Regions from separate parts of the Klebsiella sp. SYXHC3 genome, predicted to be linked through region 3. Evidence: predicted binding sites of a transcription regulator. Region 3 holds the regulator's gene; each other region holds the start of a gene.
The links. The regulator Fur, encoded in region 3, represses iron uptake genes when iron is present. The targets are predictions, from matches to a motif close to ATAATAATGAGAACNACTATCAA.

Region 1 (4,905 bases), on a different contig from region 3:
CTGGAACGAAGCTGATGCAGGCGTTACCTTCGAATACGAAGATATCCCGGCTGACATGCAGGAACTGGCTGACGAATGGCACCAGAACCTGATCGAGTCCGCTGCGGAAGCTTCCGAAGAGCTGATGGAAAAATACCTGGGTGGCGAAGAACTGACTGAAGAAGAGATCAAAAAAGCTCTGCGTCAGCGCGTTCTGAACAACGAAATCATCCTGGTAACCTGTGGTTCTGCGTTCAAGAACAAAGGTGTTCAGGCGATGCTGGATGCGGTAATTGATTACCTGCCATCCCCGATCGATGTTCCGGCTATCAACGGCATCCTGGACGACGGTAAAGATACCCCGGCTGAGCGTCACGCAAGCGACGAAGAGCCGTTCTCTGCACTGGCGTTCAAAATCGCTACCGACCCGTTCGTTGGTAACCTGACCTTCTTCCGTGTGTACTCCGGTGTGGTTAACTCTGGTGATACCGTACTGAACTCCGTGAAAGCTGCACGTGAGCGTTTCGGTCGTATCGTTCAGATGCACGCTAACAAACGTGAAGAGATCAAAGAAGTTCGCGCGGGCGATATCGCTGCCGCTATCGGTCTGAAAGACGTAACCACTGGTGACACCCTGTGTGACCCGGATGCGCCGATCATTCTGGAGCGTATGGAATTCCCTGAGCCGGTAATCTCCATCGCCGTTGAGCCGAAAACCAAAGCTGACCAGGAAAAAATGGGTCTGGCTCTGGGTCGTCTGGCTAAAGAAGACCCGTCATTCCGCGTATGGACTGACGAAGAGTCTAACCAGACCATCATCGCCGGTATGGGTGAACTGCACCTCGACATCATCGTTGACCGTATGAAGCGTGAATTCAACGTTGAAGCGAACGTCGGTAAACCTCAGGTTGCTTACCGCGAAGCGATTCGCCAGAAAGTTACCGATGTTGAAGGTAAACACGCCAAGCAGTCTGGTGGTCGTGGTCAGTACGGTCACGTTGTGATCGACATGTACCCGCTGGAGCCGGGCTCTAACCCGAAAGGTTACGAGTTCATCAACGACATTAAAGGTGGTGTAATCCCTGGCGAATACATCCCGGCCGTTGATAAAGGCATCCAGGAACAGCTGAAAGCTGGTCCGCTGGCTGGCTACCCGGTAGTTGATATGGGTATCCGTCTGCACTTCGGTTCTTACCACGACGTTGACTCCTCTGAGCTGGCGTTTAAACTGGCCGCTTCTATCGCCTTTAAAGAAGGCTTTAAGAAAGCGAAACCAGTTCTGCTTGAGCCGATCATGAAGGTTGAAGTAGAAACTCCGGAAGAGAACACCGGTGACGTAATCGGTGACTTGAGCCGTCGTCGCGGCATGCTGCGCGGTCAAGAATCTGAAGTAACTGGCGTTAAGATCCACGCTGAAGTTCCGCTGTCTGAAATGTTCGGATATGCAACTCAGCTGCGTTCTCTGACCAAAGGTCGTGCATCATACACCATGGAATTCCTGAAGTATGATGATGCGCCGAACAACGTTGCTCAGGCCGTTATTGAAGCCCGTGGTAAATAATCCACAGGATTAAAACCTAAGTCCCGTGCTCTCTCCTGAGGGGAGAGCACTATAGTAAGGAATATAGCCGTGTCTAAAGAAAAATTTGAACGTACAAAACCGCACGTCAACGTTGGTACTATCGGCCACGTTGACCATGGTAAAACTACTCTGACCGCTGCAATCACCACCGTACTGGCTAAAACCTACGGCGGTGCTGCTCGCGCATTCGACCAGATCGATAACGCGCCGGAAGAAAAAGCTCGTGGTATCACCATCAACACTTCCCACGTTGAATATGACACCCCGACTCGCCACTACGCACACGTAGACTGCCCGGGCCACGCCGACTATGTTAAAAACATGATCACCGGTGCTGCTCAGATGGATGGCGCGATCCTGGTTGTTGCTGCGACTGACGGCCCGATGCCGCAGACTCGTGAGCACATCCTGCTGGGTCGTCAGGTAGGCGTTCCGTACATCATCGTGTTCCTGAACAAATGCGACATGGTTGATGACGAAGAGCTGCTGGAACTGGTTGAGATGGAAGTTCGTGAACTGCTGTCTCAGTACGATTTCCCGGGCGACGACACTCCGATCGTTCGTGGTTCTGCTCTGAAAGCGCTGGAAGGCGACGCAGAGTGGGAAGCGAAAATCATCGAACTGGCTGGCTTCCTGGATTCTTACATCCCAGAACCAGAGCGTGCGATTGACAAGCCGTTCCTGCTGCCGATCGAAGACGTATTCTCCATCTCCGGTCGTGGTACCGTTGTTACCGGTCGTGTAGAGCGCGGTATCATCAAAGTTGGTGAAGAAGTTGAAATCGTTGGTATCAAAGAAACCGCGAAAACCACCTGTACTGGCGTTGAAATGTTCCGCAAACTGCTGGACGAAGGCCGTGCTGGTGAGAACGTAGGTGTTCTGCTGCGTGGTATCAAACGTGAAGAAATCGAACGTGGTCAGGTACTGGCTAAGCCGGGCAGCATCAAGCCGCACACCAAGTTCGAATCTGAAGTGTACATCCTGTCCAAAGACGAAGGCGGCCGTCATACTCCGTTCTTCAAAGGCTACCGTCCGCAGTTCTACTTCCGTACTACTGACGTGACTGGTACCATCGAACTGCCGGAAGGCGTAGAGATGGTAATGCCGGGCGACAACATCAAAATGGTTGTTACCCTGATCCACCCGATCGCGATGGACGATGGTCTGCGTTTCGCAATCCGTGAAGGCGGCCGTACCGTTGGCGCGGGCGTTGTAGCTAAAGTTCTGGGCTAATTCGTTAGCTTTGAATTAAAAAGGGCGCTTCGGCGCCCTTTTTGCTGTCTATGATTTGGTGATAAGCCGCGATGGTATAAATATTCATAAAGTGCGCCGCCAGGGATAATTAATAAACAGTCTATTGTAATCATAACTATTCTCATTTAAACTTTGTGCATAAATTGAACGGGAGTTTATATGTACGTTTGTTTGTGCAATGGCGTAAGCGATAAAAAAATCCGTCAGGTTGTGCGTCAATTTCAACCGCAATCTTTTCAACAATTACGCAAGTTTATTCCCGTTGGAAATCAATGCGGTAAGTGCGTCCGCGCGGCACGTGAAGTGATGGAAGATGAATTAACCAGCATGCCGGAATTCAAAGAAATCGCCTGATCGCGACTCTTCTCTTTTTGACATCCTTATAGCCCGGACTACGCTTCAATAAGTGGAAGCGGAGGGACTTTATAATGAAAGGTGATGTCAAAATCATAAGTTATCTCAATAAATTATTGGGAAACGAACTGGTTGCTATTAACCAGTATTTTCTTCATGCAAGAATGTTCAAGAACTGGGGCCTGATGCGCCTCAACGATATTGAATATCATGAATCTATCGATGAGATGAAACACGCCGATAAGTACATCGAGCGTATTTTGTTTCTTGAAGGGCTGCCTAACCTGCAGGATCTTGGCAAACTTGGCATCGGTGAGGATGTCGAAGAGATGCTGCAGTCTGACTTACGGCTGGAGCTCGAAGGCGCGCAAAACCTGCGTGAGGCAATCGCCTATGCCGACAGCGTTCATGATTATGTCAGTCGCGATATGATGATTGAAATCCTTGCCGATGAGGAAGGCCATATTGACTGGCTGGAAACCGAGTTAGATCTGATCGGCAAAATCGGTCTGCAAAATTACCTTCAATCGCAGATCAAAGTGTCAGACTAGCGAACGTCTGCCACCCGCACCAAAAACCCGCTGCAGTCAGAAATGGCCCAAACGGCAGCGGGTTGTTCAAACCCCATCGTTGTTGCTTACTCCTCCTGAACAACGCCAATATCACCCATGCCATCCCGGCAAGCAGCGATGCGGCCAACACCAGTTGCGGCAACCTCTGCCAGCCGTGCCAGGCGCCGAGGGCGGCAAGATATTTAATGTCGCCGTATCCTAATCCCTCATAGCCGCGAAACACCCTATATAGCCAGTAGAGCAGGGCAAAAATGAGATAGCCTGCAATTGCCCCCCAGACGGCATCCTCTAGCCGCTGCGGCGCCAGACACAGGTAAAAAACAAAACCGCTCCACAGCAGGGGACAGGTGAGGCTGTCAGGAAGAAGACCGCGAAGCAGGTCCTGCCGGCATAACGCCAGGGTTAATCCACAATAACAAACTAAGAAGGGGAGGACGGTAAGCATGGAACACTCCTGTTCGGGGATAATGCGCTCACTTTGCTTATCGTCGCGCGTTAGCGCAAAGCGCATTTGTGCAAGATGGATGGCTGCTTCCTGACTTATTTATCGTGTTATTGCATTGCCGAGTGCCTGGGCGAGAAGACGCGCAAATTGTGGTGATGATTTTCTAATCAGCACTTGCGTCGCGCCTGAATTTGCGTATAATGCGCGGGCCTGTCAAAATTGACGGCCGGTTCGATATGAGCCCTGGTAGCGCAGTTTGCTACCTAACAATGTTCCCAATCGGGGAACTCTGTAAGAACGGTTACACTCTCCCATCAATCGTAATGGGTATGAGGAGTAATCATTTCGTCTATAAAATAATTGGAGCTCTGGTCTCATGCAGAACCAAAGAATCCGTATCCGCCTTAAAGCGTTTGATCATCGTCTGATCGATCAATCAACCGCGGAAATCGTCGAGACTGCTAAGCGCACTGGTGCGCAAGTCCGTGGTCCGATCCCGCTGCCGACCCGCAAAGAGCGTTTCACCGTTCTGATCTCTCCGCACGTCAACAAAGATGCGCGTGATCAGTACGAGATTCGTACTCACAAGCGTCTGGTTGACATCGTTGAGCCAACTGAAAAAACCGTTGATGCTCTGATGCGTCTGGACCTGGCTGCCGGTGTAGACGTGCAGATCAGCCTGGGTTAATCAGGTCATCGAGCGATTGAGAGGTTGATAC
Region 2 (4,905 bases), on a different contig from region 3:
TCGCCCAGGTTGTGTTTATCAGTGTAGAACAAAAGAAAATCTGCCGTATCGCCAGAGAGTAATGTTCGCGCATCTCTTGCTAATTCACTGAAAATACGCTGATATCTGTGTACAAAAAACAATGAGGATAGCAAATGAAATTACCCCAGGGCGCTGCGGCGCTGATCGTTGCCGCACTATTGGCAGGATGCGTGGCGCCATCCGAGAAAAGCGCCGCGCACGTTGATTATAACGGCTGTCAGGCGGATAACAGGATGATGCAAACCACCCTCTATTTCGGCCTTAGCCGCCCGGCGGGAAAAGATATTACCGCTCAGGAATGGCAGCAGTTTGTCGACCGCGATGTGACGCCGCGTTTTCGCGATGGCCTGACGGTATTTGACGCCCGCGGCCAGTGGCTAGGCAACAATGGCGCAGTCGCCCGCGAATCCAGCAAGGCGCTAATGCTGATTCATAGCAACGATGCGAAAAGCGAGCAGGGGATTGAAGCGTTGCGTAATACGTATAAGACGCGCTTTGCCCAGGAGTCCGTTATGCGCGTTGATCAGCCGGTCTGCGTACACTTCTGAAACGCAGGGCGGGGAGCTCCCCCGCCCGATGAGTTACAGCACCAGTCCGGCAAAACTGGCGGACAGCAGGCTCACCAGCGTCGCGCCATAGACCAGACGCAGGCCGAAACGGGAAACGGTATTGCCTTGCTGCTCGTTAAGCCCTTTAATCGCCCCGGCAATAATGCCAATGGAGGCGAAGTTGGCAAACGAGACGAGGAACACGGAAAGGATCCCTAGCCCGCGCGGCGTCATGCTGGCGGCAATTTTCTGCAGCTCGATCATCGCCACGAATTCATTGGCAACCAGCTTGGTAGCCATAATACTACCGGCATTTAGCGCGTCGCTTAATGGAATACCCACCAGCCACGCCAGCGGATAAAATACGTAACCGAGGATTTGCTGGAAGCTTAAGCCGAAAACGGTCGCAAATAACGCATTAACGGCGCTAATCAGGGCGATAAAGCCGATTAGCATCGCCAGAATAATCATCGCCACCTTAAAGCCTGCCAGGATATATTCGCCCAGCATTTCAAAGAAGCTCTGCGATTCATGCATCTTCTCTAGCTTTATTTCTGCTTCGCTACCGGGGCGCGTAGGATTAATAATCGACAGCACAATAAAGGTGCTGAACATATTAAGAATCAACGCCGCTACCACGTATTTCGCATCAAGCATGGTCATATACGCGCCGACGATCGACAGTGATACCGTTGACATGGCGGTCGCCGCCATCGTGAACAGGCGACGTGAGGAGAGGTCCCCGAGTACGCCTTTGTAAGCAATAAAGTTTTCCGACTGGCCGAGGATCAGCGAGCTGACGGCATTGAATGATTCCAGCTTTCCCATGCCGTTCACCTTCGACAGCAGGGTGCCGATCAGACGAATAAAGATCGGCAGAATACGCCAGTGTTGCAGAATACCTATCAGCGCGGAAATAAAGACAATCGGACACAGTACGCCGAGGAAAATAAAGGCCAGTCCTTTTTCATCCATCCCGCCAAATACAAAATTGGTCCCTTCAGCGGCGAACCCGAGTAACGAAGCAAAAAATCCTGAAATATTTTTCACTACCCATAAACCGCTTTCGGCGTGAAGGAAAAAGAAAGCCAGGGCGATTTCAATAATAATTAACTGCAGAATGTAGCGAATGCGGATTTTTTGTCGGTCATAGCTGGCAAGCCAGGCGAGGGCGAGAATAACCGCCAGCGCCAGCAGGAAGTGCAAAATTTGAGTCATGTTATTTATTTCGCAGATAAATCAGGACCGCCATTTAGCCACAGCGCTCCGGCCCGGTAAATATGTGGCATAAAAAATCATGCTATTTGCCATTTTAATGCTTAGCTGGTGAGGTATTTTCGCAAGTGACTATTTTGTAGCGATTAATTTACAACTAGTCATCATTCCCTGAACATTTCGCTTGTGTTTCTCATTGTTGTAATGATAATCACTATCAGAAATATTTACCTATCTTTGCATCCGTTGACTGCGGTTCACATTTAAGGGTTTCGGCATGTTTGTTCCATTTCTCATCATGTTACGCGAAGGGCTGGAAGCCGCGCTGATTGTCAGCCTGATTGCCAGCTATTTAAAACGAACCCAGCGCGGCAACTGGATCGGCGTCATGTGGATTGGCGTATTCCTCGCGGCGGCGCTTTGTCTCGGGTTAGGGGTTTTTATCAACGAGACCACCGGAGAATTTCCGCAGCGCGAGCAGGAGCTATTTGAAGGCATCGTGGCGGTGATAGCGGTATTTATCCTCACCTGGATGGTGTTCTGGATGCGTAAAGTGTCGCGCAACGTCAAACAACAGCTGGAGCAGGCGGTGGATAACGCGCTGCAGCGCGGGAATAACCACGGCTGGGCGCTGGTGATGATGGTGTTTTTTGCGGTTGCCCGCGAAGGCCTGGAGTCGGTTTTTTTCCTGCTGGCGGCATTCCAGCAGGATGTGGGCATCTGGCCGCCGCTGGGGGCGATGCTCGGCCTGGCGACGGCGGTGGTATTAGGCTTCCTGCTTTACTGGGGCGGTGTCCGCCTTAATCTCGGCGTGTTCTTCAAATGGACCAGTCTGTTTATCCTGCTGGTGGCGGCCGGTCTGGCAGCCGGGGCGATTCGCGCCTTCCACGAGGCGGGACTGTGGAATTATTTCCAGAATGTCGCCTTTGATCTTAGCAACGTGGTATCGACGCATACGCTGTTCGGCACGCTGCTGGAAGGCATCTTTGGTTATCAGGAGACGCCCACCGTCAGCGAAGTGGCGGTTTATCTTCTCTATTTGATCCCGGCGCTGGTGTGTTTTGCCTTGCCGCCGGGCAGCAAAACGACAGCATCGCGGGCCGCGTAATTCAGGCGCCGCTGATTAATATAGTTACAACATACTTTTCGAAAGGGATGGCCATGATAATTCAATTTCGCCGTACTGCGCTGCAGTTAACCGTCGCCGCGCTGTTCAGTTCCGCATGCTACGCTCAGGCTGCGGATATTCCGCAGGTAAAAGTTACCGTTAACGACAAGCAGTGCGAACCGATGAATGTGACGGTGAAGGCGGGTAAAACCCAGTTCATCATTCAGAACCACAGCCAGAAAGCGCTGGAGTGGGAGATCCTGAAAGGCGTAATGGTGGTCGAGGAGCGTGAAAATATCGCGCCGGGATTCACGCAAAAATTGACGGCTAACCTACAGCCGGGCGAATACGATATGACCTGTGGCCTGCTGACTAATCCGAAAGGAAAGCTGATTGTCACCGGTGAAACCAGCAAAGATGCGGCGAAAGCCGATGCGGTGCTAAGTCTTGGCGAGGCGATTACTGCGTATAAAGCCTACGTCACCGCGGAAACCGCGCAGCTGGTTAGCGGTACTAAAGCCTTTACCGATGCGGTAAAAGCTGGCGATATCGAGAAAGCGAAAGCGCTGTACGCCCCGACCCGTCAGCACTACGAGCGCATCGAACCGATTGCCGAACTATTCTCTGACCTCGACGGCAGCATTGACGCCCGTGAAGACGATTTCGAGAAAAAAGCCGAAGACCCGAAATTTACCGGCTTCCATCGTCTGGAAAAAGCGCTGTTTGGCGATAACAGCGTTAAAGGGATGGAAAACTATGCTGAACAGTTGAACAGCGATGTGCTGGAACTGCAAAAACGCATTAGCGAGCTGGCCTTCCCGCCGTCGAAAGTGGTGGGCGGCGCGGCAGGGCTGATTGAAGAAGTGGCGGCCAGCAAAATTAGCGGTGAAGAAGATCGCTACAGCCATACCGACCTGTGGGATTTCCAGGCCAATATCGACGGCGCACAGAAAATCGTCGACCTGCTGCGCCCGCAGCTGCAAAAGGATAATAGCGCGCTGCTGGCCAAAGTTGACGCCAACTTCAAAAAAGTTGATGTCATCCTTGCTAAATACCGCACGAAAGACGGTTTCGAGACCTATGACAAACTTACTACCGCTGACCGTAATGCGCTGAAAGGGCCGATCACGACGCTGGCAGAAGATCTGGCTCAACTACGCGGAATTTTGGGCCTGGATTAAATCGATGACACAACCAAAACCTCGCGACGTGAATGAACCGTCACGTCGCCGCTTACTGAAGGGGATCGGCGCGCTTGGCGGCGCGCTGGCCATCAGCGGCGGTTGCCCGATGGCGCAGGCGGCGAAAGCGGAAAGCTCCCCCGGCACGCTCGCACCCGATGCGCGTCAGGAAAAACAGCCATTTTATGGCCCGCATCAGGCGGGAATTCTGACGCCGCAGCAGGCCTCGATGATGCTGGTGGCGTTTGATGTGCTGGCGGCGGATAAAGCTGACCTCGAACGCCTGTTCCGCTTGCTGACTCAGCGGATCGCCTTTTTAACCGCAGGCGGTCCGGCACCGGATACCCCGAATCCCCGATTGCCGCCGATGGATTCCGGGATTTTAGGGCCGTGGATTGCGCCGGATAACCTGACTATCACCGTCTCAGTCGGCCATTCGCTGTTCGATGAGCGCTTTGGATTAGCGGACAAAGCGCCTAAAAAACTGCAGGCAATGACGCGTTTCCCGAATGATTCGCTGGATGCTGCACTGTGCCATGGCGATTTGCTACTGCAGATTTGCGCCAATACCCAGGATACGGTGATTCACGCACTACGTGACATTATCAAGCACACGCCCGATCTGCTGAGCGTGCGCTGGAAGCGGGAAGGGTTTATTTCTGATAGCGCGGCCCGTAGCAAAGGCAAAGAGACGCCAATTAACCTGCTGGGCTTTAAAGACGGTACCGCTAACCCGTCGAGCCAGGATAAAGCGCTAATGGATAACGTGGTGTGGGTTACTGCCGACCAGGACGAACCGGCCTGGGCGATCGGCGGCAGTTACCAGGCAGCA
Region 3 (4,905 bases):
TAAGCCCCATCGCCAGCAGCAGAAACAGAACAAGACCCGCGACCAGCGCCAGCACCGTGGCGATCCCCGCACGGCGATATAAACTGCCGAAAGCGGCGGGCCGGGCGTAATGTTGATAGGTTTCCAGCCGCACTTCCGCCATTGCTTTGGGAACATTAATCGCAAACTCGTGCGGCGGGGCATACTGACAGGCGTGCAGACAGGCGCCGCAGTTGTGGCACAGGTTCGCCAGATAGTTAATATCCGCCTTGCCGAATGCCAGACGCTGGGTCATGGCAGGGAATACGGCGCAAAACCCTTCGCAATAGCGGCAGGCGTTACAGACCTGCATCACCCGTTCGACTTCCGCCTCCGGTTCGGTGATGATTTGCGCCTCGATGATCAGCTTTTCAAGCGACTTCATGATGTTTCTCCTGCTGCGCCGCCAGGGCGGCTTGCTGACCGGCAATGCGGCCGAATGTGGTCCCGATCGACATGCCTACGCCGGCGGTATAGCCTTTGCCCAGTACGTTGCCAGCCATCATTTCGCCGGCGACAAACAGGTTGCGGCTCGGCTTACCGGCAAAGTGAACGGCGGCGTGTTGATTGACGTACAGCCCGAGGTAGGTGAAGGTGATCCCTGGACGCAGGGCATAACCATAATAAGGCGGCGTATCGATAGGCCGCGCCCAGTGGGTTTTTGGCGGCGTCAGGCCGGAGGTAGCGCAGTTATCAAGACGGGTATGGTCGAACTGGCCTGGCGTACAGGCGGCATTGTAGCTGGCGATGGTCTGCGACAAACGTTCGCCATCCAGCCCCAATTGGCGGGCCAGTTCCGCGATGGTATTGGCCTGGGCGCCCGGAAAAACGGGCGGCATAAACTGTCCAACGGCTTTACTGTCGATGATCGAATAGCCGATTTGCCCCGGCTGGTGGGCGACCAGACGGCCCCAGATGGCGTAACGTTTGGGCCAGAAATCCTCCCCTTCATCATAAAAGCGCTCGGCATCGCGGTTCACCACCACCCCCAGCGACACGCAGTCGACGCGGGTACAGATGCCGCCGTCATAGAGTGGCGCCCGGGCGTCAATGGCGACGCAGTGCGACTGTGAAGGATCGCCGATGATATCGGCTCCGGCGTCGATCATAAATTTGAGCAGCACCCCCTGGTTAAAACGGGTGCCGCGGATGAGAAAGTTGTCGGCAGGCCACTCGCCGCGCTCATTTTGCCCCCAGGCTTCGCGCAGCCACTCGCGGTTAGATTCAAAACCGCCGGCGGCGAGCACGCAGGTTTTCGCGGCGATCCGCTCGGCGCCTGCCAGCGCGGCGACGAATTCGCCATCACGTAATTCAAGCGCCTGCACCGGCGTGTTATAGCGGATCTGCACGCCCATCTGCTCGGCGCTGCGGTAATAGGCATTGACCAGGGCTTTACCGCCGCCCATAAAAAAGGCGTTGGTGCGGGCGACATGCAGGGCGCCGGATAAGGGCGGTTGAAAGTTAACGCCATGACGGCGCATCCAGTCCCGACATTGCGACGAAGTGCGGATCACCAGGCGAGCCAGCGCTTCGTTGGTGTTGCCCCCGGTGACGCGCAGCAGATCCTGCCAGTATTCTTCTTCCGGGTAGCTGTCTACTAAGACATCCTGCGGCGCATCGTGCATACAACGCAGGTTACGCGTGTGCTGAGAGTTACCGCCCCGCCATTCCCGCGGCGCGGCTTCCAGCAGCAGTACGGATGCGCCTGCTTCCCGGGCGGTTAAGGCGGCGCATAACGCGGCGTTGCCGCCGCCAATCACCAGTACATCCACCATTATCGGCTCCATTACGCTTTGACTAATTGTTAAATTTGTAATGGAAATGTAAGGCGCAGGAGCGACAGGCGCTATGGCGTAAAGCTAAAGAGGGGTTTAGGAAGTGTAAAGGCTGGCGCCCGGCCAGCAGCCAGTTTCTACAAGCTGACGCATGACTTTGGTCAGTATCACGCGCGCGGCAAGGCCTGCCGGGGTGAGTTCGTCATCTGAGAGACTGACCAGAAAATTAGGTCGGCTTAGTACCGGATTATCGACGCCGATCACTCTTAGCGCCTCGCTGTCGAGATGAGAAATCGCCGCGCCCGGCTGCAGCGTGGCGCCGAGCCCGTCACGGACGGCGCGCATCAGCAGGGCCAGGCCATCGATTTCAGCCACCACGTCAACGTTGATGGCGTGCTCCTGGCAAATAGCGTCCAGCCTGCCGCGCAGGCCATGTCCCTGGCTTGGCATAATCAGCGGGATGGCGGCAAGCTGGTCCGGAGAGATGCTATCGCCGGGCAGCGGCGCCAGCACGTCATGGGCGCCAATCAGGAACAGACGTTCCTCAAGAATGGGTCGGGCGCTCCAGCGCAGGATCTTCTCTTTCTGGAAAACGATGGCTAAATCGAGCTGGCGGGTGTTGATCATCCGTTCCAGATTGCCGGAGAGGCTTTCCACCAGGTGCAGGCGGACGTCGGCGTAGCTTTCGCGCATGGCGTTGATAAAAGGTACGCCCAGCACAGAAGCGGTGCTCGGCGCCATACCGACGCTGACGTGACCGGAAAGGCGTGCTTCACGCGCGGCGAGAATGGCATCGTCAGCATGGCGCAGCGCCAGTTGCGCCTGCGAGTAAAAGGCGAGGCCGGCGCTGGTGGGCATTACGCCGCGCGAAGTCCGTTGCAGCAGGCGGATAGCGAGTTCATTTTCCAGACGCGCCATTTGCTGGCTGAGCGCAGAAACGCCAATATTCAGATCGAGCGCGGCGCGGCCCATACTGCCTGTTTCCACGATGCGGACAAAATAGCGTAGCTGGCGCAGCTCCATAGTGACTCTCCGTACAAGGCGTTAGGCTCTGACAGAATACGCATTCAGGCGGATTTCGCCCATAAAAAAAGCCAACCTTCAGGTTGGCTTTTCATTACATACGAGACGGGAAATTATTTATTCACCGCATCGTGGGCATGTTCATCTTCGCGGCAGTCGCCTTCCGCACAGTGGCCGTAGAGGTACAGGCTGTGGTTGGTTAAGCGGATGCCGTGTTGCGCAGCAATTTCACGTTGGCGGGATTCGATAGAATCATCGCTGAACTCGATCACTTTGCCGCAATCGAGGCAAATCAGGTGATCGTGGTGGTGTTGCTGAGTCAGCTCGAATACGGATTTACCGCCTTCGAAGTTGTGGCGAGTCACGATGCCTGCATCGTCGAACTGGTTCAGCACGCGGTAAACGGTAGCCAGACCAATCTCTTCACCCATATCGATCAGGCGTTTGTATAAATCTTCCGCACTGACGTGATGGTTATCCGGTTCCTGCAACACTTCCAGAATTTTCAGTCGGGGAAGTGTGACTTTCAGGCCAGCCTTCTTTAATGCGATATTGTTGTCAGTCATGCGGAATCTGTCCTGTTGCTAAAGATCGGCTTCCTTTAAAGGGAAGCAATACAGAGAATCACCCGATGTAATGCGTCTCATTATAGAGCTGCTACTCTGAAATGAAAACTGCAACCATCGCGCCTTGTAAGCTGTCAAAAACGAATTACCAGCTACAAACTGTGTCACGTGACCTCGTGGAATCAGAGGACATTGTACAGATATGTGATGAAAAGTTAAAAACTTGTAGCTATTAGTTTGATTGCTTTTATCTATTAATTCAGCGCAGCTTAATAGCTGCGCTGTTTGATTCTTAGGCGTTTTTGATTTCTTCCAGATGCAGCTCTTCGGAAATCTGCTTCACCCACTTCTCAACGCGCTCGTTGGTCAGTTCCGGCTGACGGTCTTCATCAATCGCCAGACCGACGAAGTGATCGTCGTCCGCCAGGCCTTTAGACGCTTCGAAGTGGTAGCCCGCGGTCGGCCAGTGGCCAACGATGGTTGCGCCGCGCGGTTCAATGATGTCACGAATGGTGCCCAGCGCATCGCAGAAGTATTCTGCGTAATCTTCCTGGTCGCCGCAGCCAAAGACGGCTACCAGCTTACCGTTGAAGTCGATCTCTTCCAGCGTCGGGAAGAAGTCGTCCCAGTCGCACTGCGCTTCGCCGTAGTACCAGGTTGGGATGCCGAGCAGCAGAATATCGTGGCTTTCCAGATCTTCTTTGCTGCTCTTGGCAATGTCGTGAACTTCAGCAACGTCTTTACCGAGCTGCTTTTGGATCATTTTTGCAATATTTTCGGTGTTGCCGGTGTCGCTGCCAAAAAAGATGCCGATGATTGCCATGAGTAAAATAACCTCTTGAAACTTAATGATGTGGTAGTGGCATTATGCCTACAGTTAACGGCAATCATAGCAGAACAGGGAAGGGCGCGGAAACAGCAATAACGTCCTGGTGCACACTCTGCTACATGAAAGCGATTTTTTTGCGTTTTTCAGACTTCGCCCTGGTTACGCAGGCAGGCCAGTTGGTGCATCAGCATCTCTTCGATAAGATCGCTGCGGCTCATGTTGCGGGCTTCCGCCAGCTCATTAAGCGCGTCGACCGCATCGGCGTTGAGCTTCAACTCAACGCGCTTCAAGCCGCGAACCTTATCGCGTTTGAGCTGATTGCGTTTGTTGATGCGCAGTTGTTCATCGCGCGAAAGCGGATTGGTTTTCGGTCTACCCGGGCGACGCTCATTTGCGAACAAATCTAATGTCGTTCGGTCCGTTTGTTCTTTTGCCATGATTCAGAGTGACTTCGGGGAAACAAGCTGCCGGGCTATAGCCGGCGCAGATAGCGCGCCATAATACATCAGGCGAACCGCTGCGCCAACGACCGCGGGCATTCTGCCGCGCGGTCGGGCGTTTTTTAGCCACTCAGGCTTCAATTGTGCTCAGATAACGGCGAATTGCGCGTAAAACCGCCTCGGGTTTTTCCGCATGCACCCAGTGTCCGGCGCCGGCAATGACGTGGGCGCGGGCTTGCGGGAACTGCGCCAGC

Region 1: the regulator Fur is predicted to act here: its motif matches at 2,918-2,940, upstream of bfd (bacterioferritin-associated ferredoxin).
Region 2: the regulator Fur is predicted to act here: its motif matches at 1,983-2,005, upstream of efeU (iron uptake transporter permease EfeU).

What each region holds. Positions count from the first base shown of each region.
Region 1 covers NZ_JBXUNG010000002.1:479,139-484,043, forward strand. Annotated here, with positions in the region: gene fusA (elongation factor G) at 1-1,540, shown strand, start outside; gene tuf (elongation factor Tu) at 1,610-2,794, shown strand; gene bfd (bacterioferritin-associated ferredoxin) at 2,975-3,169, shown strand; gene bfr (bacterioferritin) at 3,244-3,720, shown strand; gene AC2CGP_RS09270 (prepilin peptidase) at 3,704-4,186, opposite strand; gene rpsJ (30S ribosomal protein S10) at 4,563-4,874, shown strand.
Region 2 covers NZ_JBXUNG010000005.1:200,366-205,270, forward strand. Annotated here, with positions in the region: gene AC2CGP_RS15140 (DUF3574 domain-containing protein) at 135-569, shown strand; gene AC2CGP_RS15145 (NupC/NupG family nucleoside CNT transporter) at 603-1,787, opposite strand; gene efeU (iron uptake transporter permease EfeU) at 2,062-2,892, shown strand; gene efeO (iron uptake system protein EfeO) at 2,946-4,073, shown strand; gene efeB (iron uptake transporter deferrochelatase/peroxidase subunit) at 4,078-4,905, shown strand, end outside.
Region 3 covers NZ_JBXUNG010000003.1:457,256-462,160, forward strand. Annotated here, with positions in the region: gene tcuB (tricarballylate utilization 4Fe-4S protein TcuB) at 1-403, opposite strand, end outside; gene tcuA (FAD-dependent tricarballylate dehydrogenase TcuA) at 390-1,793, opposite strand; gene tcuR (tricarballylate utilization LysR family transcriptional regulator TcuR) at 1,890-2,816, opposite strand; gene fur (ferric iron uptake transcriptional regulator) at 2,930-3,382, opposite strand; gene fldA (flavodoxin FldA) at 3,675-4,205, opposite strand; gene ybfE (LexA regulated protein) at 4,355-4,648, opposite strand; gene ybfF (esterase) at 4,782-4,905, opposite strand, start outside.